Regions from separate parts of the Streptomyces sp. NPDC044106 genome, predicted to be linked through region 1. Evidence: riboswitches for the same ligand, from Rfam matches in the RefSeq annotation. Region 1 holds a riboswitch; the other holds the start of a gene.
The links. Region 1 has a riboswitch for glycine ahead of gcvT (glycine cleavage system aminomethyltransferase GcvT). Riboswitches for the same ligand answer to the same signal wherever they lie in the genome.

Region 1 (11,900 bases):
ACACGCGGTCGGCGGCGAGGGCGCGCAGCAGTGCCTCGTACGCGTCGTAGCGCCCCGGGGTCACCTGGCGCAGCAGCTGCTCGACCTGTCCCCGGGCGCTCGAACCAGCTCGTGCAGGGGAGACCCCATCGCCCGCGGCCGTGCCCGACGCACTCACCCGTAACCGCCCCTTCGCTTCGCACCCGAACTACCCGAGAATCCCGTCGCCGGGCACGGATGTGCCCCGACCCGGTCATGGAACCAGCTTAAGCGGCGATCCTGACACGGACTTGACGTACGACCCCTGAAGGGCCATGCGTACCGCGCCCCGTGTCCGGGGGCCGCCGGGGTGATGGCACAGGCGCTCAAGGACAGGCGCTCAGGCCGGGCGCTGGTAGAACGGCCGCACCCGGGCGCGCAGCCAGTCGCCCACCGGGTCCTGCGCCACGTCGAGCAGGACGAGGTTGACCGGCCACGGGACCGGGACCCGGCCGAGCGCGCGGCCGAGGGCCTCCATGGGCAGGTCGCGGGCGTTCCCCTCCCAGCTGGACAGCTCGACGCCGACGAAGAGCGTCGGCTCGTCCGTCTCGACGCTCGCCAGGCAGCGGCGCGCGGTGAGCACGACCCCGGCGGCCTCGAACTCCTGGCCCGCGGCGGCCAGGAAGTCCACCGGATCGTGCTGCCAGTCCGGCTCGAACAGGCGCACCCGGCCTCCGGTGGCGGGCCCGTCGAGCTCGGTGCGGCCGGCCCTGGCGAGCTCGGCGACGGCGGCGGGCGGGAGCGGGACGCCGACGGTGCCGTCAGGGTTCAGCGCGACGCCCAGCTGCGGGGGGAGGCCGCGGGCGAACTCGACGGCGGGCGCGACGGTGCGGCCCATCCGGTCGGCGGCGTCGCCGAGCGCCTGGCGGAACTGCTGCTCGGAGCTGAAGACGGGGACGTACGCCTGGCCCTCGATCTCCAGGGTCGGCAGGTCCAGGGTGCCGCTGTCGGGGCCGCCGCCGTTCGGCAGCGGGATCCATATGTGGCTGCGGCCGAGGACCTCGACGATGCGGGCGCCCGCCGACGCGTCGGCGCCGAGGGAGGCCGCGAGGACCTCCTCCAGTTCGTTGCCCGGCCATCCGCCGTGCGGATGGGCGTGTGCCTGCGCCGGAAAGTCCATCTGTCCGTCCAACCCCTGCTCGCGACCGCTCTGCCTGCGGCTCGAACCCTAGCGCCGGGCGCCCCCGCGGTCGAAGGCGATCCCCCGCAGCACCCGCGCCGCGTCCCGGTCGAGGAGCACCGCCGAGCCGCAGCCGCGCGGCAGGTCGCCGCGCTCGGCGGCGCCGACGAGGCGCCCGAAGGTCCTGCGGTGGCGCGCGAAGGCGTACCGGGAGACGCCGCGGCCGCGTTCGCGCTGGCCCCGCAGCGCCGTGTCCACGGGCACGTCGAGCAGGACGAGGTGCAGGGCGGCGCCGCGCCGGACGGCCTCGCGGGCGAGCCAGCGGCGCACCCACGCCTGGGTGCCGCAGTCGTGCACGACGACGCTCGCCCCGGAGCGCAGGGTGCGGCGAAGGCCCGCGTAGTGCACGAGGCGGACCAGGGGGCGGTAGAGGGCGTACGGCAGCAGGCGCGGCAGGCGGCCGGCCCAGCGGTCCCGGGTGTCCTGGGAGTCGATGCGGGGGCCGGTGACGGCCTGGCGCATCAGTGTCGACTTTCCGCTGCCGGGCAGCCCGGAGACGACGACCAGGTCGCCCTCGTCGAAGGTGAGGCGGTGCGGGCCGTGTCCCGCCCGGCGGCGCAGGTCGCGGACGACGGCGACGGGGAGCGGGCCGCAGCCCTCCGTGGCCGGGGCGGTGGCCTGCGCGGGCAGCGCCACTCCGGTGGTCGTGGCATACACACTGGTCCTGCTGCGCACCGTGATCGGCCTCCCCATAGCGGTCACGTACTGCTTTCTCCGGCAAGTGTAAAGAGAAGGTAATGCGGCACAAGGTCATTCGGGGCGGCGTGATCCGTGCCCGGTCACGGGTCCCCCCGGACAGAGTCGCGTGCAATGATGTGCGCGCCAACTCCATACCGGCCGTTTGAATCCGCGCGGGAGAGTCTCCGGAGCCAGCATGCGCTGGGTGTCCGGGGCGCCGAAGGAGCAAGTCCCTCCCTTGAATCTCTCAGGCCCCGTACCGCGCGGGCGAGGCACATCTGAAAAGCGGGCCGCCTTCGGCGGTCCCACCCAAGGTGCAAGCCGGGACATCTCGTAGGTCGAGACGCTCTCGGCGAACCTCTCAGGTTCCGATGACAGATGGGGAGGATCGACCTCGCCCGTCCTGCCCTGGGAGTTCCTTCATGAGCACTGCCCGCCTGACCGCCCTCGACGCCGTACATCGGTCGCTGGGCGCGACGATGACCGATTTCGCGGGCTGGGACATGCCGCTGCGGTACGGCAGCGAGCGCGACGAGCACAACGCCGTGCGCACCAAGGCCGGTCTCTTCGATCTCTCGCACATGGGCGAGATCACGGTCACCGGACCCGAGGCCGTCGACTTCCTGAACTTCTCGCTGGTCGGCAACATCGGCTCCATCGGTGTCGGCCGCGCCCGCTACACGATGATCGTCGCCGAGGACGGCGGCATCCTGGACGACCTGATCGTCTACCGCCTCGGCGAACCCGAGGCCCCCGAGTACATGGTGGTCGCCAACGCCTCCAACGCGCAGACCGTCCTTGACGAGCTGAGCGCCCGCGTCGAGGCGTTCGACGCCGAGGTCCGCGACGACCGCGAGGCGTACGCGCTGCTCGCCGTCCAGGGCCCGGAGTCCCCCGGCATCCTGAAGTCCCTCACCGACGCTGACCTCGACGGCCTGAAGTACTACGCCGGTCTGCCGGGCACCGTCGCGGGCGTCCCCGCCCTCATCGCCCGCACCGGTTACACCGGCGAGGACGGCTTCGAGCTCTTCGTCTCCCCCGCCGACGCGGAGAAGCTGTGGGGCGCGTTGATGGAGGCCGGTACGCCGGTCGGCATGGTCCCGGCCGGCCTCTCCTGCCGCGACACGCTGCGCCTTGAGGCGGGCATGCCGCTGTACGGGCACGAGCTGACCGCCGGTCTCACGCCGTTCGACGCGGGCCTCGGCCGGGTCGTGAAGTTCGAGAAGACGTCGCGGTCGGAGGATTTCGTGGGCCGCGCCGCTCTCGCCGCCGCGGCCGAGCGCGCCGAGACCGCCCCGCCGCGCAAGCTGGTCGGCCTGATCGCCGAGGGCCGCCGCGTCCCGCGCGCCGGCTTCCCGGTGGTCGCGGACGGCAAGGTCATCGGCGAGGTCACCTCCGGCGCCCCGTCCCCGACGCTCGGCAAGCCGATCGCGATGGCGTACGTCGACGCGGAGCACGCGGCCCCGGGCACGCCGGGCGTCGGCGTGGACATCCGCGGCAGCCACGAGCCGTACGAGGTCGTGGCCCTGCCGTTCTACAAGCGCCAGAAGTGACGCTCGTAGCGACGCGCCCCGCGTGGGCACGGCGTCCGGCGCCACAGAAGTGACCCCACGCACACCGTCCCCGTTCCGCAGCACCCACCCGCGTACAGGAGAATTCAGGACATGAGCAACCCCCAGCAGCTGCGTTACAGCAAGGAGCACGAGTGGCTGTCGGCCACCGACGCCGACGGCGTGGCGACGGTCGGCATCACCGAGCACGCGGCCAACGCGCTCGGTGACGTCGTCTTCGTGCAGCTTCCGGAGGTCGGCGACACGGTCACCGCGGGCGAGACCTGCGGCGAGCTGGAGTCGACCAAGTCGGTCAGCGACCTCTACTCCCCCGTGAACGGCGAGATCGTCGCCGCGAACCAGGACGTCGTCGACGACCCCTCGCTGGTCAACTCCGCCCCGTTCGAGGGCGGTTGGCTGTTCAAGGTGCGCATCACGGGTGAGCAGGACGAGCTGCTCTCCGCCGATGAGTACACCGCCTTCGCCGCCGGCTGACCCATACCGATAGGGATCGTGTGATGTCGCTTCTCAACACCCCTCTCCACGAGCTGGACCCGGACGTCGCCGCCGCCGTCGACGCCGAGCTCCACCGCCAGCAGTCCACCCTGGAAATGATCGCCTCGGAGAACTTCGCTCCGGTCGCCGTCATGGAGGCCCAGGGGACGGTCCTCACCAACAAGTACGCCGAGGGCTACCCCGGCCGCCGCTACTACGGCGGCTGCGAGCACGTCGACGTCGCGGAGCAGATCGCGATCGACCGCATCAAGGATCTGTTCGGCGCCGAGTACGCCAACGTCCAGCCGCACTCGGGCGCCTCCGCCAACCAGGCCGCCCTCTTCGCGATCGCCAAGCCCGGCGACACGATCCTCGGCCTCGACCTGGCGCACGGCGGCCACCTCACCCACGGCATGCGCCTGAACTTCTCCGGCAAGCAGTTCAACGTGGTGCCCTACCACGTGGACGAGGCCGGCCTGGTCGACATGGCCGAGGTCGAGCGCCTGGCCAAGGAGAACAGCCCGAAGGTGATCATCGCGGGCTGGTCGGCCTACCCGCGTCAGCTGGACTTCGCCGAGTTCCGCCGCATCGCCGACGAGGTCGGCGCGTACCTGTGGGTCGACATGGCGCACTTCGCCGGTCTCGTCGCCGCCGGGCTGCACCCCAACCCGGTGCCGTACGCGGACGTGGTCACCTCCACCACGCACAAGACGCTCGGCGGCCCGCGCGGCGGCGTCATCCTGGCCCGCAGCAAGGAGTTCGCGAAGAAGCTGAACTCGGCGGTCTTCCCCGGCTTCCAGGGCGGCCCCCTGGAGCACGTGATCGCGGCCAAGGCCGTCTCCTTCAAGGTCGCGGCCTCCGAGGAGTTCAAGGAGCGCCAGCAGCGCACCCTGGACGGCGCCCGCATCCTGGCCGAGCGCCTGGTGCAGGACGACGCGAAGGCCGTCGGCGTCGACGTCCTGTCCGGCGGCACCGACGTGCACCTGGTCCTGGTGGACCTGCGCAACTCCGATCTTGACGGCCAGCAGGCCGAGGACCGCCTCCACGAGGTCGGCATCACGGTCAACCGCAACGCCGTCCCGAACGACCCGCGCCCCCCGATGGTCACCTCGGGCCTGCGGATCGGCACCCCGGCGCTCGCCACGCGCGGCTTCCAGGAAGACGACTTCCGCGAGGTCGCCGACATCATCGCCGAGGCCCTCAAGCCGGGCTTCGACGCGGAGGGCCTGAAGGCCCGCGTGACCGCTCTGGCCGAGAAGCACCCCTTGTACCCCGGCCTGAAATAGTTCCGTACCCTCCGTTTGTACGCTTTCGTTCGTATGCCGTTGTTCATACGTACGAAACATCGGGGCACCCCGCACACTGGAGAGTGAGCGGGGTGCCCCGCACCACGTAGCCCGCGTGTTCGTAGTTCCCGCACCGCCTTGTACTTCTGCACCACCCAGGCAGACAACGGCGTCTACCAACCACCCTTGGAGTTTCCCGTGGCCATCTCGGTCTTCGACCTGTTCTCGATCGGCATCGGCCCGTCCAGCTCCCACACGGTCGGTCCGATGCGCGCCGCCCGCATGTTCGCGGGCCGCCTCAAGAACGAGGGCCTGATGGCCCACACCACCGCGATACGCGCCGAGCTGTACGGATCGCTCGGCGCGACCGGCCACGGCCACGGCACCCCGAAGGCCGTCCTGCTCGGCCTGGAGGGCGAGTCGCCCCGCACGGTGGACGTGGAGAGCGCCGACGGCCGCGTCGAGGAGATCAAGAGCAGCGGCCGCATCAACCTCCTCGGCACGCACGAGATCGACTTCGACTTCGACGAGGACCTGGTCCTGCACCGCCGCAAGGCCCTGCCGTACCACGCCAACGGCATGACGATCTTCGCGTACGACCGGGACGGCGGCCTCGTCCTGGAGAAGACGTACTACTCCGTGGGCGGCGGCTTCGTGATCGACGAGACCGTGCTGAAGCAGGAGGGCGAGGCGGGCGACAACCCGATCGTGCCGGACGCCACCGTCCTCAAGCACCCCTTCCGCACCGGTGACGAGCTGCTCCGCCTCACCGAGGAGACCGGTCTGTCCATCTCCGCGCTGATGCTGGAGAACGAGAAGGCCTGGCGCACGGAGGACGAGATCCGCGAGGGTCTGCTCGACATCTGGCGCGTCATGCAGGCCTGCGTCTCCCGCGGCATGTCCCGCGAGGGCATCCTGCCCGGCGGCCTCAAGGTCCGCCGCCGCGCCGCCAACTCCGCACGCCAGCTGCGTGCCGAGGGCGACCCGCAGGCCCGCGCCATGGAGTGGATCACGCTCTACGCGATGGCGGTGAACGAGGAGAACGCCGCGGGCGGCCGCGTGGTCACCGCCCCCACCAACGGCGCGGCGGGCATCATCCCCGCCGTCCTGCACTACTACATGAACTTCGTGCCCGGCGCCGACGAGGACGGCGTGGTCCGCTTCCTCCTCGCGGCCGGCGCGATCGGCATGCTCTTCAAGGAGAACGCCTCGATCTCCGGCGCCGAGGTCGGCTGCCAGGGCGAGGTCGGCTCCGCCTGCTCGATGGCGGCGGGCGCGCTCGCCGAGGTGATGGGCGGCTCCCCCTCCAAGGTCGAGAACGCCGCCGAGATCGGCATGGAGCACAACCTGGGCCTGACCTGCGACCCGGTCGGCGGCCTCGTCCAGATCCCGTGCATCGAGCGCAACGGCATGGCGGCGGTCAAGGCCGTCACCGCCGCGAAGATGGCGATGCGCGGCGACGGCTCCCACAAGGTCTCCCTCGACAAGGTCATCAAGACCATGAAGGAGACGGGCGCCGACATGAGCGTCAAGTACAAGGAGACGGCGCGGGGCGGGCTCGCGGTGAACATCATCGAGTGCTGAGGACAGGCCCTGGTGGTCTAGCACTCCTTGCCCGGGCGGACCCGCTTCAGGTCGATGAGGTAGTCGTCGACGGCGGTCGTGACGCACGTGTCGCCGCGGCCGTAGGCGGTGTGGCCGACGCCGTCGTACGTCAGGAGCATGCCGCCGGGGAACTGCTCGGCCAGGCTCTCCGCCTCCTCGTACGGGGTGGCGGGGTCGCCGGTGGTCCCGACCACCAGGACCGGGGGCACGCCCTTGGCACTGACGGGGTGCGGGCCCCGGCCGCCGGCTTTCGCGGGCCAGTTCCTGCAGGTCAGTTCGTCGACGACGCTTGACGTGCCGTAGACGCCCGCGGCCTTCTCTGCGGGGCCGAGGGCCTTCCAGTACGGGGCGGCCGTGCGCGGGTGCGGCACGTCCAGGCAGCTGACGGCGATGATCGCGTCGTCGTCGTTCTCGGTGGCGGCGCGGGCGCGTCGGCCTCGGCGGGACTCCGTGTCCTGCTCCCCGGACTCCGCCATGCGGGAAAGCTCCGTCGCGTCGCCGTCGTACGCCGCGCCCAGCGCCGTCGACAGCTCCTCCCAGTCGTCCTCGGGGCTGTACATCGCGCCGGTGACGACGTCGAGGAGCGTGCGGGCGTCGACGTCGTACAAGTCCTCGTCGGTGACCGGCAGCGGCTCGCGCGCCGCCCGCTCGTACAAGTCGTCGATCAGCGCCGATATCTCCTCCGGGGACGAGCCGGGGCAGCTGTCGCCCGCGATGTCGGCGCAGAACTCGGCGTAGTCGTCGACCGCCGCGCTGAACCCCGTGCCCTGGCTCAGCGCGCGTCGGCGCCAGTCGAGGGACGGGTCCACGGCGCCGTCCAGGACCAGGGCCCGGACGCGGTGCGGGAACTGCTCGGCGTACGACGTGCCGAGGCTCGTGCCGTAGGACCAGCCGAGGTAGCTGAGTCTGCGGTCGGCGAGGGCGGCCCGCAGGACGTCCAGGTCGCGGGCCGCGTCCTCGGTACCGACGTGGGGCAGGACGCCGCGGCTGCCCCGCGCGCACGCGGCGGCCTGCTCGTCGGCGTCGGCCAGGGCGGCGGCCCGTTCGGCGGCGGTGCGGGGCGCCACCGGCTCGGGGCCGTCGTCTTCGTCCTCATCGTCGTCGGGCTCCGCGCACCTGACGGCGGGGACGCTGCCGCCCACGCCCCTGGGGTCGAAGGAGACGATGTCGAAGCGGGCGCGCACGGCCCTGCTGAACACCTCGCCGCCGTCCGACTTCAGATCGCTCACTCCGGAGGCGCCCGGACCGCCGGGGTTGTAGACGAGCGAACCGACGCGGTCCTCCGGATCGGCGGTCACCGCCTTCACCACGGGCAGCACGAAGGTCTTGCCGTTGTCCGGGTGGGCGTAGTCCATGGGAACGGTGAGGCGCGCGCAGCGCAGGTCGCCGCACTTCTTCCAGGCCAGCTTCTGCCCGTAGAACCGCTGGAGTTCCGGGCGCTCGGCGGCGTCCGGGGAGGAGCCGCCCGGCGCGGTGCAGCCGGTGAGGGAGACGGCGGTGAGGGCGGCCAGGGCGAGGACGAGGGGACGGGTGCGGGGGCGAAGGCGGGGGCGAGGGTGGGGGTGGGCGCGTCGGTGCGGCTCTGTGGGTTTCAACGGGGCGCTCCCAGGGTCGGTCCGGGCCGACGTGCCCGGGTCGTACCGAGGCGGCGGACCTCGCCTCGCACTGGGAGACGTGCGCTGCGCCCGACCCGCTCCGCCACCCGGCGAAATCCCATGGTGGCGCAGCTCACCCCGCACGCCATCCGTGATGCCAAAGCGCTGGCCACGGGTGCGCACTCCTGTCACCGCGTGCCGGAACGGCCGCTACCCTGAGCCCGTCAGTAGTGCACCAAGAAGGGGTGGATCCGGTGGCGGACATCGAGGAAGCGCGCAAGACGTTCGAGCAGTTCGACGCGGACGGCGACGGCTTCATCACGGCGGCCGAGTGGAAGAGCGCCATGGCCAGGATGGGCGACTTCTACCAGACCGAGGCGGTGGCCGAAGCCGTGATCGGCTCGAAGGACACCAACGCGGACAAGCGGCTGTCCTTCGACGAGTTCTGGGCGAGCCTGAACAAGTAGTCGGCGGTCGAGGAGGGGCCCGGAACGCATCACGTTCCGGGCCCCTCCTCGTGTTCCTTGTGTGTTCCTCGGGTCCTTGTGTCCTCGTGCCCGCCCGTTCCGTGGCTCAGCGGTGCGTGCGGACGCTCCACCTGCCGTCCCTGCGCTCAAGGCGCACAGGGTGGTCGAAACACTTGCTGACCTGGTCGCTCGTCAGCACGTCGGCGACGGCGCCGGAGGCGAGCGCGCGGCCTTCGCGCAGGAGCAGCGCGTGCGTGGTGCCCGCGGGCAGCTCCTCCAGGTGGTGCGTGACCAGGACGGTGGCGAGTTCCGGGTGGGCCTCGCGCAGGGTGTCGAGGCTGTCGAGGAGGCGCTCGCGCCCGGCGAGGTCGAGCCCGGTGGCGGGCTCGTCCAGGAGGACGAGGCGCGGGCTCGGCATCAGGGACCGGGCGATCAGCGTGCGGCCGCGCTCGCCCTGGGAGAGCGTGGGCCAGCGGGCGTCCGCGCGGTGCGTGAGGCCCAGGAGGGCGATGAGATGGCGGGCCCGCTCCTCCTGCCCGGGCGTGGGGCGCCGACGCGGCACCGGCTCGATGCTGTTGGTGAGCCCGGTGAGGACGACTTCGCGCACGGACAGCGGCGAACGCAGCGGATGGCGCGGGTTCACATGGCCCACGTAGCTTCGCAGCTCGCGCAGGTCGACGGTGCCGAGACGGCGGCCGAGCACTTCGACGGTGCCGTGCGTGGGGTGGGTGACGGCGCCGCAGAGGCCGAGCAGGGTCGACTTGCCCGCGCCGTTCGGGCCGAGCAGCGCCCAGTGCTCGCCGGGGCGGACGGTGCAGGTGACGTCGTCGAGGATGGGACGCCCTTCGCGGACGACGGTGACGCGGTCGGCGTGCACGACGGGGGCGGGCGGGCCCCCTCCGGGTGGTGTGGGGCTCATCGGACGGCCCCTGCCCGGTTCACCGCGGCGAGCACGGCCCGCACGGACGCGGTGAGCACTGAGGTGTCCAGGCCCGCGCCCCAGCGCTCCACGTCGCCGACCCGGCACCGCACGTACGCGACGGCCTCGCTGCCGCCGCCCTCCGCCACGGCGTGCTCGGCGTAGTCGAGGATGCCGACGTCGATTCCGGCGGCGGCGAGGGCGTCGACGAAGGCGGACAGCGGCCCGTTGCCGACGCCCTCGTAGTCGCCGGCCTTCTCCCCCACCTGGAGAGTGCAGACGAAACGGTGCGCGCCGTCCGGGACCCGGTCGGTGGTCCAGGAACTCAGCGCCACCACGCCGCCTTGACCGTACGGGCCGTCCTGACCGCCCCGACCGTCCTCTCCGGGTGCGACATACGTCGCCAGGAACAGCTCGTACAGCTCCTTCGCCGTCGCCTCCGCGCCGCTGTCGTCGGTGGTCTCCTGCACCACGCGGGAGAAGTCGGGGCGCATCGCCCGCGGCAGGTCGAGGCCGTGCCGGGTCCGCAGCAGGTACGCCATGCCGCCCTTGCCCGACTGGGAGTTGACGCGGATGACGGCCTCGTAGCTGCGGCCGATGTCCGCCGGGTCGATCGGCAGGTACGGCACGTCCCAGGGGGCCTCGCGTTCCGGTACGCCCAGGTCGGCGGCGCGCCGGGCGTGGTGGGCGAAGCCCTTGCCGATGGCGTCCTGGTGGGTGCCGGAGAAGGCGGTGTGCACGAGGTCGCCCGCGTAGGGGTGGCGGGGGTGCACGGGCAGCCGGTTGCAGTGCTCGACGACCTCGCGCACGGCGTCGATGTCGGAGAGGTCGACCATGGGGTCGACGCCCTGGGCGTACAGGTTCAGGGCGAGCGTCACCAGGTCCACGTTCCCCGTCCGCTCGCCGTTGCCGAACAGGCAGCCCTCGACGCGCTGGGCGCCGGCCAGGACGGCGAGTTCGGCGCAGGCGACGCCGGTGCCCCGGTCGTTGTGCGGGTGGACGGAGAGGATGACGGAGTCGCGGCGGGCGAGGTTGCGGTGCATGTACTCGATCTGGTCGGCGTACACGTTCGGGGTGGCGATCTCGACGGTCGCCGGCAGGTTGTGCGTGACCGGGCGGTCGGGGCTCGCGTCCCACAGCTCGGTGAGGCCGTCGCAGACCTCCAGGACGTAGTCGGGCTCGGTGAGGTTGAACGTCTCCGGCGCGAACTGGAACCGGATGTCGGCCTGCGGCCGCTTGTCGGCGAGCCGCGCCATGTGCGCGGCGGCCTCCTGGACCACGCCGTACACCTCGTCCCGCGACCGTCCGAGAACGGTGTCGCGCCAGACGGGCGAGGTCGGGATGTAGAGGTGCACGACGGCGCGCGGCAAGCCCTCGATCGACTCGAAGGTGCGGTCGATCGGCTCGCGCCTGGCGGGCGTGAACACGACGATGTTCACGTCGTCCGGCAGCCCGCCGCGCGCCGCCCGCCCGGCCAGATACCGCACGAAGTCGAAGTCCGTCCTGCTGGCCGACGGGTAGCCGACCTCGATCTCCTTGAACCCCATCGAGACCAGCAGGTCGAAGAAGCGCCGCTTGCGCTCGGTGTCCATGGGCTCGGCGAGCGCCTGATTGCCGTCCCGCAGATCCACGGGCACCCACAGCGGGGCACGCCCGATCCGGGCATCCGGCCAACTCCGCTCCGGTACGGGGGCGGGGACCTCGACGCGGTCCTGGTAGGGGCGGTAACGGTGGTGGGGCATGCGGCTGGGACGCTGCGGATTCCAGTCGTACGTGGGTTCGCACGTGGGCCCGTACGTGGGTGTGGTCGCGGATGTCATGGGGAGAACTGCTCCTGAGCTCGGTCGGCAGGACCGGCAGCACGGCACCCCGCGGCGGGGTGCCGGTCGCTTCAGGCCCCGCCGCGGCAGCCGAGAAGGAGGAGCCCGCGGAAGATCATGCGGCTACACTAGCCACACCTCAGGTCCTCAGACAAGTACCCCTCAGACAAGTTCGGGGGCGAGTACTCATCGGACAAGTACTCCTCAGACGCGTACCCCTCAGACAAGTCCGGAGGGTCGGGCATCCGAGTACTCGCCGGACAAGTACTCCTCAGACACTTGCTCCT
Region 2 (11,900 bases), on a different contig from region 1:
CGGCGTTCGTGCCGTGCGCGGACGACGGGATGAGGCAGACGGTGCGCTGCTCGTCGCCGTTGGCCCGGTGGTAGCCGCGGACGGCGAGCAGACCGGCCAGCTCGCCCTGCGAACCGGCGTTGGGCTGGAGGGAGACCTTGTCGTAGCCGGTGACCTCGGCGAGCTGCTCCTCCAGCTCACGGATGAGCGTGAGGTAGCCCTGCGCCTGCTGGGCCGGGGCGAAGGGGTGCAACTGCCCGAACTCGGGCCAGGTGACCGGCTCCATCTCGGTGGTCGCGTTGAGCTTCATGGTGCAGGAGCCCAGCGGGATCATGCCGCGGTCGAGGGCGTAGTCGCGGTCGGCGAGCTTGCGCAGGTAGCGCAGCATCGCCGTCTCGGAGCGGTGCTGGTGGAAGACCGGGTGGGCGAGGTAGGTGTCCTGGCGCAGCAGGCCCTCGGGCAGCGTGTCCGCGACGGTGGCGTCGAGCGACTCGACATCGGCGTCGACGCCGAACGCGCGCCAGACGGCGGCCAGCTGCGCCCGGGTGGTCGTCTCGTCGCAGGCGAGGGAGACGTGGTCGGCGTCGACCTGGCGGATGTTCACGCCACCCTCCCGGGCGGCGTGCACCAGCGCCTCGGCCCTGCCCTCGACGCGTACGGTCAGCGTGTCGAAGTACGCGCCGTGGACGACCTCGAAGCCGCCGGCCGTGAGCCCCGCCGCGAGCAGCGTGGCGTAGCGGTGGGTGCGCCGCGCGATGGACTTCAGGCCGTCGGGCCCGTGGTAGACGGCGTACATTCCGGCCATGACCGCCAGCAGCACCTGAGCGGTACAGATGTTGCTGGTGGCCTTCTCACGGCGGATGTGCTGCTCGCGGGTCTGCAGCGCAAGCCGGTAGGCCTTGTTGCCGTCGGCGTCGAGGGAGACGCCGACGAGTCGGCCGGGCAGGCTGCGCGCGAACTTCTCGCGCACCGCCATGTATCCGGCGTGCGGGCCGCCGAAGCCCATCGGGACGCCGAAGCGCTGCGTCGTGCCGACGGCGATGTCGGCGCCCAGCTCGCCGGGCGAGGTGAGCAGCGTCAGGGCGAGCAGGTCGGCGGCGACGGTGACGACGGCGCCGATCTCGTGCGCCTGATCGATGAGCGGCTTGATGTCGCGTACGGCTCCGGAGGCGCCCGGGTACTGGATGAGGACGCCGACGACACCGCGCTCGGCGACCTCGGCCGGAATGCCGTCGCTCAGATCGGCGACGACGACCTCGACACCGGTGGGCTCGGCGCGGGTCCGGATGACCGCGATGGTCTGGGGCAGCGCGTCGGCGTCGACGACGAAGGCGCCGTTCTTGACCTTGCCCATGCGTCGCGACAGGGCCATGGCCTCGGCGGCGGCGGTGCCCTCGTCCAGGAGCGAGGCCCCGGAGGTGGGCAGGCCGGTCAGCTCGGCGACCATGGTCTGGAAGTTGAGCAGCGCCTCGAGACGGCCCTGCGAGATCTCCGGCTGGTACGGCGTGTAGGCGGTGTACCAGGAAGGATTCTCCATGACGTTCCGCAGGATGACCGGCGGGGTGAAGGTTCCGTAGTAGCCGAGGCCGATCATGGAATCGAGGACCTGGTTGCGGTCCGCGAGGGAGCGCAGTTCGGCAAGGACTTCGGCCTCGGAGCGGGCACCCGGCAGGTTCAGCGCCTCGGCGTTCTTGATCACATCCGGCACCGCGGCGGCCGTCAGCTCGTCGAGCGAGCCGTATCCGACCTGGGCGAGCATCTTGGCCCGCTCTTCCGCATCGGGCCCGATGTGCCGCTGCTCGAACGGAATTCCCTGTTCGAGCTCGGAGAGCGGGATGCGATTGGTGGCAGTCATTGCGGGAGGCCTCCTGGTCTGCACGACCTGCGAGGGGTACCACGGCGCGGGTACCCGGACGGCCTCCCCCTCTGTCATCTCAACCTGAGAGCTTCACAGGCCTGCCTGTCGACAGACCTGCTTTCACCGTCGGTGAGGAAGGGTTCCGAACGTGCCCGCCCGACGCCCGCCCTGCTTTCCAGAGTGACCTCGTCCGTGCGGTACGGGTGCCTGAGAGATTCCGGGGAGGATTTGCTCCTTCGGCGCCTCCGGGAGCGTGTTCCGGAGAGCTCTCCCGCACGGGGTCAACAGCCGTACGCCAGCCTACCAGCGGGGACCACGGCCGTTCCCTCGAGTGGCCGCCTGCCCCGAAGTGCTCTTTCGTAGTGACTACGAACGACTAAGGATGAGTTACGCCCGATTTCGTCAGGCCGCGACCCGTTGGAGGGCCCGTGCAGACCGACATCGATCCGCGCAACCTGATCGGCCGCAAGGCGTTCGACCGGAACGGGACCAAGATCGGCACGATCGACGAGGTCTACCTCGACGACGCCACCGGCGCCCCGGAGTGGGCCGCCATACGCACCGGCCTGTTCAGCCGCGACGCCTTCGTCCCGCTGGAGCCCAGCGAGCTGACCGGGGACGGCACCGTACGCATCCCGTTCGAGCGCGCACTCATCAGGGACGCCCCCGACTTCGGAGTGGGCCGCCACCTCTCGCCCGAGCAGGAGCTCCAGCTCTACCACCACTACGGCCTGGACACGGCGCCACCGCCCTCCGCACCCCCTCCCGACCAGAGCTTCGGCCGCATCGCGGGCACCGAGGGCCCCTGACCCCGCTGCGGGAGCGAGAGCCCCCAGCAGACGCGCCCCCGTCCGCCGCCGACTTTCAGCCTTGCTCCCCCACCTCCGCACGAGCCGCACCGGACACCGCCTCTACCACCGCTCCAGTGGCCGCCTCCCCATCCGGGCCGGCGGCCACCAGCGGCAACGGCTCGGCAGGAACGAGGTCCGGGTCGTCGGTCCGGAACGTCCGCACCCGTCCTGGCGCCGAGTACGGCGTCTCGAAGCGCACCGTCACCCGCCCAAGCCCGCTCCCCTGCACCCACCCGTGCCCGTACGCGGCGTGCCGCACGTCGTGACCGGCCGGCCACCGCCGCTCGACCGGCACCACGGGCTCCTCGGCATCCTCCACCGCCTGTACACCCGGCTCCCGGGGCACATCGGCCTCGTCCCCGGGCGCACCGCCTTCACCGGCTCCGCCCTCGACCGTCTCCGTCGCGGCGGCCTCCGCCTGGGACTGCGCGAAGAGGTCCTCCTGCGTGTAGTCCGTGAGGCCGGAGACGCCCACGCCGAGGAGCCGCACGCCACCCGTGGTGTCCACGGACTCAAGGAGCCGCGCCGCGGCCTCCCGCACCACCCCGGGGTCGTCCGTGGGCCCGCGCAGCGTCTCGGAGCGCGTCAGCGTCGAGAAGTCGAACCGCCGCACCTTCAGCACGATGGTCCGCCCCGAGTGGCCCGCCGCCCGCAACCGCTGCACACAGCGCTCGGCGAGCCGCGCGACCTCCGCGCGGACCCGCACCCGGTCGTGGATGTCCACGTCGTACGTGTCTTCCACACTGACCGACTTCGTGTCCCGCTCGGCCACCACGGGCCGCTCGTCGTGCGCGAGCGCCATCGCGTACAGCGATCCCCCGTGCGCCCTGCCGAGCAGCCGCACGAGCTCGTCCTCGCCCGCCTCCGCGATCTCCTCCACCGTGGTGATTCCGGCCCGCCGCAGGTGGTCCCCCGTGGCCGGCCCCACCCCCGGCAGCGTACGCACCGACATCGGTCCGAGCAGCGCCCGCTCCGTGCCCGGCGCTATCAGCCTGAGCCCGTCAGGCTTGGCCTCCTCGGAGGCGATCTTGGCCAGCATCTTGGAGACGGCGAGCCCCACGGACCCGGTCAGCCCGGTCACCGCCCTGATGTCCGCCCGCAGCCGCTCCCCCACGGCCCTGGCCGACTCCTCGTCGTCGGCGACACCGCCCGCCTCCAGGTCCACGAAGGCCTCGTCCAGGCTGAGCGGCTCCACGAGCGGCGACAGCTCCCGCAGCAGGCCCATCACCTGCTCACTGACCTCGCGGTACAGCCCGAAGCGCGGCACGAGATACGCGGCGTTCGGCGCGAGCCGTCGTGCCTGCCCCATGGGCATCGCCGAGTGCACGCCGAAACGACGCGCTTCGTAGGAAGCGGTGGCGACCACACCCCGCGGCCCCAGACCGCCCACCACCACGGCCTTTCCGCGCAGGCTGGGTTTCGCGGCCTGCTCCGCGGACGCGTAGAAGGCATCCATGTCCAGATGCAGGATCGTCGGCGCGCTTCTCACACCTCTGATGCTGCCCTATGCCACTGACAACGCTGCCCGAGGCTGCCTACACGGCCTTGTTGCGGCGCCTGGCCAGCTCGTCGGCCGGGTTGTGCCCGACGAGCGTCTCGCCGGTGTCGATGCGCTCTCCGTGCAGCTGGGACAGCGCGGCCTCGACATCACGCCATACGACGCCCACGGCGATCCCGAAGACCCCCTGGCCGCCCTGGAGCAGGTCGTGGACCTCGCTGGGCGACGTGCACTCGTAGACCGTCGCGCCGTCGCTCATCAGCGTCATCCGTTCCAGGTCCGTGAACCCGCGCTCCCTCAGGTGCTGGACCGTGGTGCGGATGTTCTGGAGGGAGACGCCGGTGTCGAGGAACCGCTTCACGATCTTCAGGACGACCACGTCGCGGAAGCTGTAGAGGCGTTGCGTACCGGAGCCGCCCGCGGCCCGCACGCTGGGCTCGACCAGGCCGGTACGCGCCCAGTAGTCGAGCTGTCGGTAAGTGATGCCCGCGGCCGCGCACGCGGTGGGACCGCGGTAGCCGATCTGCTCGTGCCCGGACGTCGCGTCCCCGCTCCCCTGGACCGCCATCGGTCGATTCGGAGAGTGACCGGTCGCCCCGCCGTGGAGCGGGTACGGCCCGCCCACCGCCGTACCGTCGCCGCTGCTTCCCACGCCGACCTCCCTCCTTGACCTGCCTTCTCGACGGTAGGCAGTCGCCAGGGGCTCGTCAACGATCGCCACACTCGGCACGCCGAGTGATAATCACCCTGAGAGTGGTTTCGCGTGCCTCACCGCGGGGAAAGGCTAGCCGAATGGCCCGACGCGGGCCGCCCGAGACGGCTCACTGGCTGTTGGTGCCGAAGTCCTCGGGCGAGATCTGGTCGAGGAACTCGCGGAACTTCTCCACCTCGTCCTCCTGCTCGTCCGGGATCGCGATACCGGCGTCGTCGAGGACCCCGTCGCTGCCGAAGATCGGCGTCCCGGTGCGCAGCGCCAGCGCTATGGCGTCGGACGGCCGGGCGCTCACCTCGACCCCGCTGGCGAAGACCAGCTCCGCATAGAAGACACCGTCCCGCAGGTCGGTGATGCGCACTTCGGAGAGCTCCTGTCCCACCGCTTCCAGCACGTCCTTGAACAGGTCGTGGGTCAGCGGCCGTGCGGGTGCCATGCCCTGCTGTGCGAAGGCGATGGCGGTCGCCTCACCTGGTCCGATCCAGATGGGAAGGTACCGGTCGCCTCCCACTTCACGCAGGAGCACGATCGGTTGGTTGGAGGGCATTTCGACCCGGACACCTACGACGTCGAGCTCGTTCACACAGCAACCCTAGGACGTGGTCGGCAGGTTTGGGTAGTCGGGCACCCGCCGAGTACCGGCCGGGCGTGGTCCGGGTCAGGGCAGTCTGACCCCGAGCGCCGTCTGCACGAGCGCCGAATGGAGCCTGCCCGTGAGTCCCGCCAGCTCTTTCGTACGGGCCTCCGCATGGGCCCTGGTCTGCGGATTACGGTGCCGCCGCAGCGGTGCGACGACCTGGTCCACGAGCCCGGCCTCGCGCTCGGCGGCGGCCTTCATGGCCCGCAGGTGCCGTGGCTCGATACCGAACCGGCCGAGTTCGAGGACGAGCGAGGCGACCGTGACGGCCTCCGCGTCGTACCCGCCGTCCGGCAGCTGTGCGACGAGACCGTACGCCTCCCACTCGCTGAGCTGCACTTCATCGATCCCGGCGGCGGCCAGCAGCTCGGCACGGCCCACGCGGGCCACCGTCGGCCCCTCGGCCTCGTCCAGGCCCTGCGCGTCCCCGCCGTCCCGCTGGCGCCCCAGCGACGGCATCGGAGGCCGCTCACCGCGCTCCAGCGCGTCGAGATGCTCCCGGATGACCTTGAGCGGCAGGTAGTGGTCCCGCTGCATCCGCAGCACGTGCCCGAGCCGCTCGACGTCCTGAGCACTGAACTTCCGGTAACCGGACGGCGTCCGCTGGGGCTCGATGAGCCCCTCGGTCTCCAGAAAACGGATCTTGGAGATCGTGACCTCGGGAAATTCGTCGCGCAGGACGTTCAGCACGGTACCGATGCTCATCAGCCGACGGTCCGCGGCGGCGGTGCCGAAGTCGGCACCGCCCCTCGGTGTTTGAAGCATGGACCTTCCCTGGGGATGCCCCCCGGACGGCGTCTGGGGGTGGTTCAGATGCCCCGCTGGCTCGCGTAGAAGACCAGCCGGTACTTGCCGATCTGCACCTCGTCACCGTTCGAGAGCGCGACGGAGTCGATGCGCTCACGGTTGACGTATGTGCCGTTGAGGCTGCCCACGTCCGCGACGGTGAAGGAACCGTCCTGGACACGACGGAACTCCACGTGGCGACGCGACACCGTCACGTCGTCGAGGAAGATGTCGCTCTGCGGGTGACGCCCCGCCGTGGTCAGCTCGCCGTCGAGCAGGAAACGACTGCCCGAGTTCGGACCGCGGCGCACGACGAGCAGCGCGGAACCGAGCGGCAGCGCGTCCACGGCCGCCTGCGCCTCCGGGGAGAGCGCGGGAGACAGGGTCTGCCCCGTCGTCTCGGCGTCGTAGGCCTCGAGACCCGAGATGGAGATCGTCGAGGTCGTCTCGGACGGACGCTCCGGCGCGGCTCCGGCCCGCAGCGGCGCACCGCAGTTGGAGCAGAACCGGCTCGCCTCGGCGTTGCGGTTCCCGCACCTCGTACACACCAGGGCCATGGACTGGTCCTCCTGCCGTGGCTGCCCCGCAGGGGCATTCGATGCGTACGGGCCGGGGGTAAACCCTCCACCCGTACCTGAGGTTGAAGGTTCTCCGAAACCTATGCGGCCGGGACCGGCAGGGTCAACAGATGACGCGCCCTGTCCGCCCGAAATGTCACCACCTGGACCAGCGACCTGATCGCGGAACATCGGGCGCTCGGCTCCCTGCTCCTCACCATCACCATGGCGCGGGGCACGATGACGGGCAGTGGCCGGATTGCCGCTGTCCTCTCGTGCGCTCTTGCCGAACAACTTCGCAAACAACTTCACGGGCGATTCCCCTTGACCGAAACAGACCCGCCCGTGGGGCAGGACGAACCCTGATTGCACACACCGGCATTCATCGGTGAGCCAGACATCCTCACAACGTCCGTGTCCACCAAACAGTTTCCACCACGCACCACGCTTCCGGTGCGCCGACCCCCCGCAACCTCATGCCCTCGCCTCCCGGCGCCCACGCGCCCGCCCCTCACTGGGAGGACGACCGAGCGTAGTCAGGCTGCTTCGCAGGTCGCAAGGCGTTCACAACGATCTTCTCCGAGCGTTCCACGGTCACCGTGGCCTGCTCCTTCTCCAGAGTCTGCACCACGCCTCCCGGGATGTTCAGCGCAGGTTCGAGATCCTGCGGCTTGCCGATCACCTTGAAGAGGTACGGTTCGCCGACCTTGTGACCGTCCACCCGTACGCCACGGCCGCCGCCGGCGTCCGACAAGTACGTGTTGGCCACGACGCGTACGTCATTGACCTGGATCGCCTCGGCGCCGGCGGCGCGCAACTCCTGAATGGCGTCAAGCAGCATGTCCGCCTTGATCGCCCCCCTCTTGTCCTCGATGGTCAGCGTGATGCCGGGCCCCTGAGCCGCCACGGTGCCGGCCAGGATGCCGAGTTGCCTCTCCCGCTCGACCGTCTGCTTGCGGGCCTCTTCGGCCTGGTCCGAGCTGTTCTCCAGCCCGGTCCGCTGGTCCTCGAGACGTCGCTTCTCTTCTTCCAGACGCTGAGTTCGGTCATCCAGTTCATCGAGGATGCGTACGAGATCTTCCTGTCTCGCACCGCGCAGTGCGCTGCTGTCGCTGTTGGACCGCACCTGGATGGCCAGACCGAGCCCGAGCACGAACAGAAGCAGGGCCACGATGAGTTGAGGGCGCGTCACTCGCGGCGGCCACAGCCCCTGCGCCAGCCGCTGGCGGCCGGTGAGCTGCGGCTTCCGTCCGGGCTCCGGCGGTACGGGCGTCTCGGGCGCGCTGGGGACCTCCGCCGGGAGTTCCTTGCGCCGGTTGTACTCGGGCCTCTCGTCGGAACTCATCGGCGTCACGCCCTGAAGACGTGCCGACGGATCGCCGCGGCGTTGGAGAAGATCCGGATGCCGAGGACCACGACGACGCCGGTGGACAGCTGGGCGCCGACGCCCAGCTTGTCCCCCAGGAACACGATCAGCGCGGCCACCACCACGTTCGACAGGAACGACACGACGAACACCTTGTCGTCGAAGATGCCGTCGAGCATGGCCCGCAGCCCGCCGAACACGGCGTCGAGAGCCGCGACGACGGCAATCGGAAGGTACGGCTCGACCACCGCCGGAACCTCGGGCCGAACCAACAATCCGGCCACGACTCCCACGACGAGGCCCAGTACGGCGATCACGATGTGCCCTTTCCTGCCTTCGGCTCTGCTGTACGTACGGTCACGCTGGGCGCTGCCGGCAGCCGGAGCTCGTCCGACACGGAGATGCTGGTCCGGATGCCGAAGTTCTCCTGCAGAGCATGCAGGTACTGACCGTCGGAGCTGTTCTGGAACCGGGTACTCAAGCGCTTCGCGTCCCCCACCGCGAGCACCGTATACGGCGGCACCAGCGGTCTGTTGTCGACCAGTATCGCGTCACCCGCGGCCCTGATCGCCGACAGCGCGGTGAGGCGCTGGTCGTTGATGGACACCGCTTCGGCGCCCGACTGCCACAGGCCGTTGACGACCCGCTGCATGTCGTGGTCGCGCACCCGACCGGTGTCGGAGAAGTCGGCGCTCTCACGGGGTCCGCCGCCGCCCTGGTCGGCCTGCTTCTTGTCGTCCACCACCAGCTTGACGCCGGGCCCGTGGACCTCCGTGGCGCCGGAGAGGAGCCCCACCAGCTCGCCCTGGCTGCCGCCGTGCTCCTTCAGCGCGGCCTCCTGCCGCTCTCCGACATCGTCGCGGAGTTTGTCCACGTCATCCTCGAGCGCGTCGGCGCCCGCCGTCGCCTCTTCGACGCGGTCGATGAGCTCCTCGCGCTCCTTGGCCACCACCGGCGCCTCTATCCGCGCCTGCGCGGCCCCCACGGTGACCACCAGCGCCGCGAGCACGAGTCCGGCCGCGAGTCCCAGTTTGGCCCGCAGTGGGCGGGGCACACCACTGGCCCCTCTGGCCTTCTTGCGGGCCGCCGCCTCCGCGTATCCCTCGTCCAGGCTGTGGTCCATGACGGTGGTGAGCAGCGACATGGACGCGTCCGGACGCCGAGGGCGCGAGGGGGTGCTCCGAACGGGGGGCTGCTGCGGCATGCCGCACATCGTCGCACGTCGCGGGCGCTACCTCCGAATGGCCCCACCGGCGCGCCGGGCGGCACCCGTCGCGGGTGCCGCCCGGTGCCGGGGCAGGTCAGCGGCCGGCGCTGTCCACCACCGTCGACCACTCGTCGAGCAGCGCCTGGGCGGACGCGTCGTCGGGCCCTTCGGCCCACAAATGGGTGACGGCCTCAGCGGGGTCGGGCAGCACGAGCACCCACCGCCCGTCGCTCTCCACGACCCGCACGCCGTCAGTGGTGTCCACGGACCGCTCTCCGGCCGCCTCCACCACGCGCCGCATGACCAGGCCCTTGACGGCCCACGGGGTCGCGAGGTCGCGCCGCTGCACATGCGCACGCGGGATGCGCGCGTCGATCTGGCTCAGCGTGAGCTGCGTACGCGCCACGAGGCCGATGAGCCGCACGAAGGCGGCGGTGCCATCGAAGACGCCGCTGAACTCGGGGACGATGAACCCGCCGCGTCCGTCGCCGCCGAAGATGGTCGAGTCCTCGCGCCCGACCCTCGTGAGATCGTCCGGCGACGTGGTCGTCCACTCCACCTGGGTGCCGTGGTACGCCGCGACCTGCTCGGCGATGCGCGTCGTCGTCACCGGCAGCGCCACCCGCCCGCTGCGCCGCTCGGCGGCGACCAGGTCGAGCATGACCAGCAGGGCCCGGTCGTCCTCGACGATCCGGCCCTTCTCGTCCACGAGCGACAGCCGCTCGCCCACCGGGTCGAACCGCACGCCGAACGCGGCCCGGGCGGACGCCACGATCTCCCCGAGCCGCACGAGCCCGGACCTGCGGGCGTCGGCGGTCTCGGTGGGCCGCGACTCGTCGAGCCCCGGGTTGATGGTCAGGGCGTCCACCCCGAGCTTCCCGAGGAGGCTCGGGAGGACGAGTCCCGCGCTTCCGTTGGACGCGTCGACGACGACCTTGAGTCCTGATTCGGCGACACCTGTGGTGTCCACGTTCCGCAGCAGGGAGCCCGTGTAGGAGTCGTAGACACTGGACGGGAAGTGCAGATCGCCGATCTCACCGGGGAAGGCCCGCCGGTACTCCTGGCGCGCGTACACCCGGTCCAGCTTCCGCTGGCTGCCCTGCGACAGGTCGGCGCCCTGCCCGTCAAAGAACATGATGTCGACGGAGTCCGGCACGCCGGGAGTCGTCCGGATCATGATTCCGCCGGCGCTGCCTCTCGCCGTCTGCTGACGGGCGACCGGCAACGGCACGTTCTCCAGGTCCCGTACGTCGATGGCGCTGGTCTGCAGTGCCGAGATCACCGCCCGCTTCAGGGCCCGCGCACCACGCGAGTGGTCACGCGCGGTGGTCACGGTGGAGCCCTTCTTCAGGGTTGTCGCGTACGCGCCCGCAAGGCGTACGGCGAGCTCGGGCGTGATCTCCACATTCAGGATGCCGGAGACCCCGCGCGCTCCGAAGAGATGCGCCTGCCCCCGGGATTCCCAGATCACGGACGTGTTGACGAACGCACCGGCCTCGACCGTCTTGAATGGATAAACTCTGACGTTGCCCTGAACGATCGATTCTTCACCGACCAGGCACTCGTCACCGATGACAGCGCCGTCCTCGATACGCGCGGCACGCATGATGTCGGTGTTCTTGCCGACGACGCAGCCCCGCAGATTGCTGTGCTGTCCGATGTAGACGTTGTCGTGCACGACCGCCTTGTGCAGGAACGCGCCGTCCTTCACCACGACGTTCGACCCGATGACAGTGTGCTCACGGATCTCGACGTTCGCCTCGATCTTTGCGTAGTCACCCACGTAGAGCGGGCCGCGCAGTACGGCGTCGGGGTGCACCTCGGCCCCTTCCGCGACCCATACGCCGGGCGAGATCTCGAAGCCGTCGAGCTCGACGTCGACCTTGCCCTCCAGCACGTCGGCCTGCGCCTTGACGTAGCTCTCGTGCGTACCGACGTCCTCCCAGTAGCCCTCGGCGATGTAGCCGTAGATGGGCTTGCCCTCTTTCATGAGCTGCGGGAAGACGTCACCGGACCAGTCGACCGGCACATCGGCCTCGACGTAGTCGAAGACCTCGGGCTCCATCACGTAGATGCCCGTGTTGACCGTGTCGGAGAAGACCTGCCCCCAGGTCGGCTTCTCGAGGAAGCGCTCGACCTTTCCCTCTTCGTCGACGATGGTGATGCCGAATTCCAGCGGATTGGGTACGCGCGTCAGGCAGACAGTGACCAGCGCGCCCTTTTCCTTGTGGAAGGCAATCAGGTCGCTGAGGTCGAAGTCGGTCAGCGCGTCACCGGAGATCACGAGAAAGGCGTCGTCCTTCAACGCTTCCTCGGCGTTCTTTACGCTGCCTGCGGTACCGAGGGGCTTCTCCTCATTGGCATAGGTGAGCTCCATCCCAAGCTCTTCGCCGTCGCCGAAGTAGTTCTTGACGAGCGACGCCAAGAACTGCACTGTCACTACGGTCTC

Region 2: another riboswitch for glycine. It lies ahead of gcvP (aminomethyl-transferring glycine dehydrogenase); the one in region 1 lies ahead of gcvT (glycine cleavage system aminomethyltransferase GcvT).

The regions. Positions count from the first base shown of each region.
Region 1 covers NZ_JBWKFZ010000018.1:35,870-47,769, reverse strand. Annotated here, with positions in the region: gene AC07DI_RS29385 (enhanced serine sensitivity protein SseB C-terminal domain-containing protein) at 1-76, opposite strand, end outside; gene AC07DI_RS29380 (enhanced serine sensitivity protein SseB) at 359-1,138, opposite strand; gene AC07DI_RS29375 (AAA family ATPase) at 1,187-1,891, opposite strand; glycine riboswitch at 2,041-2,148, shown strand; glycine riboswitch at 2,149-2,264, shown strand; gene gcvT (glycine cleavage system aminomethyltransferase GcvT) at 2,299-3,429, shown strand; gene gcvH (glycine cleavage system protein GcvH) at 3,541-3,921, shown strand; gene glyA (serine hydroxymethyltransferase) at 3,945-5,207, shown strand; gene AC07DI_RS29355 (L-serine ammonia-lyase) at 5,406-6,791, shown strand; gene AC07DI_RS29350 (alpha/beta hydrolase) at 6,809-8,407, opposite strand; gene AC07DI_RS29345 (EF-hand domain-containing protein) at 8,662-8,874, shown strand; gene AC07DI_RS29340 (ABC transporter ATP-binding protein) at 8,981-9,793, opposite strand; gene leuA (2-isopropylmalate synthase) at 9,790-11,613, opposite strand.
Region 2 covers NZ_JBWKFZ010000007.1:408,063-419,962, forward strand. Annotated here, with positions in the region: gene gcvP (aminomethyl-transferring glycine dehydrogenase) at 1-1,834, opposite strand, end outside; glycine riboswitch at 2,023-2,121, opposite strand; gene AC07DI_RS15415 (PRC-barrel domain-containing protein) at 2,266-2,646, shown strand; gene AC07DI_RS15420 (DNA polymerase IV) at 2,702-4,177, opposite strand; gene AC07DI_RS15425 (MerR family transcriptional regulator) at 4,224-4,838, opposite strand; gene AC07DI_RS15430 (bifunctional nuclease family protein) at 5,008-5,481, opposite strand; gene ftsR (transcriptional regulator FtsR) at 5,557-6,300, opposite strand; gene AC07DI_RS15440 (FHA domain-containing protein) at 6,345-7,307, opposite strand; gene AC07DI_RS15445 (DUF881 domain-containing protein) at 7,390-8,223, opposite strand; gene AC07DI_RS15450 (small basic family protein) at 8,229-8,561, opposite strand; gene AC07DI_RS15455 (DUF881 domain-containing protein) at 8,558-9,457, opposite strand; gene AC07DI_RS15460 (sugar phosphate nucleotidyltransferase) at 9,546-11,900, opposite strand, start outside.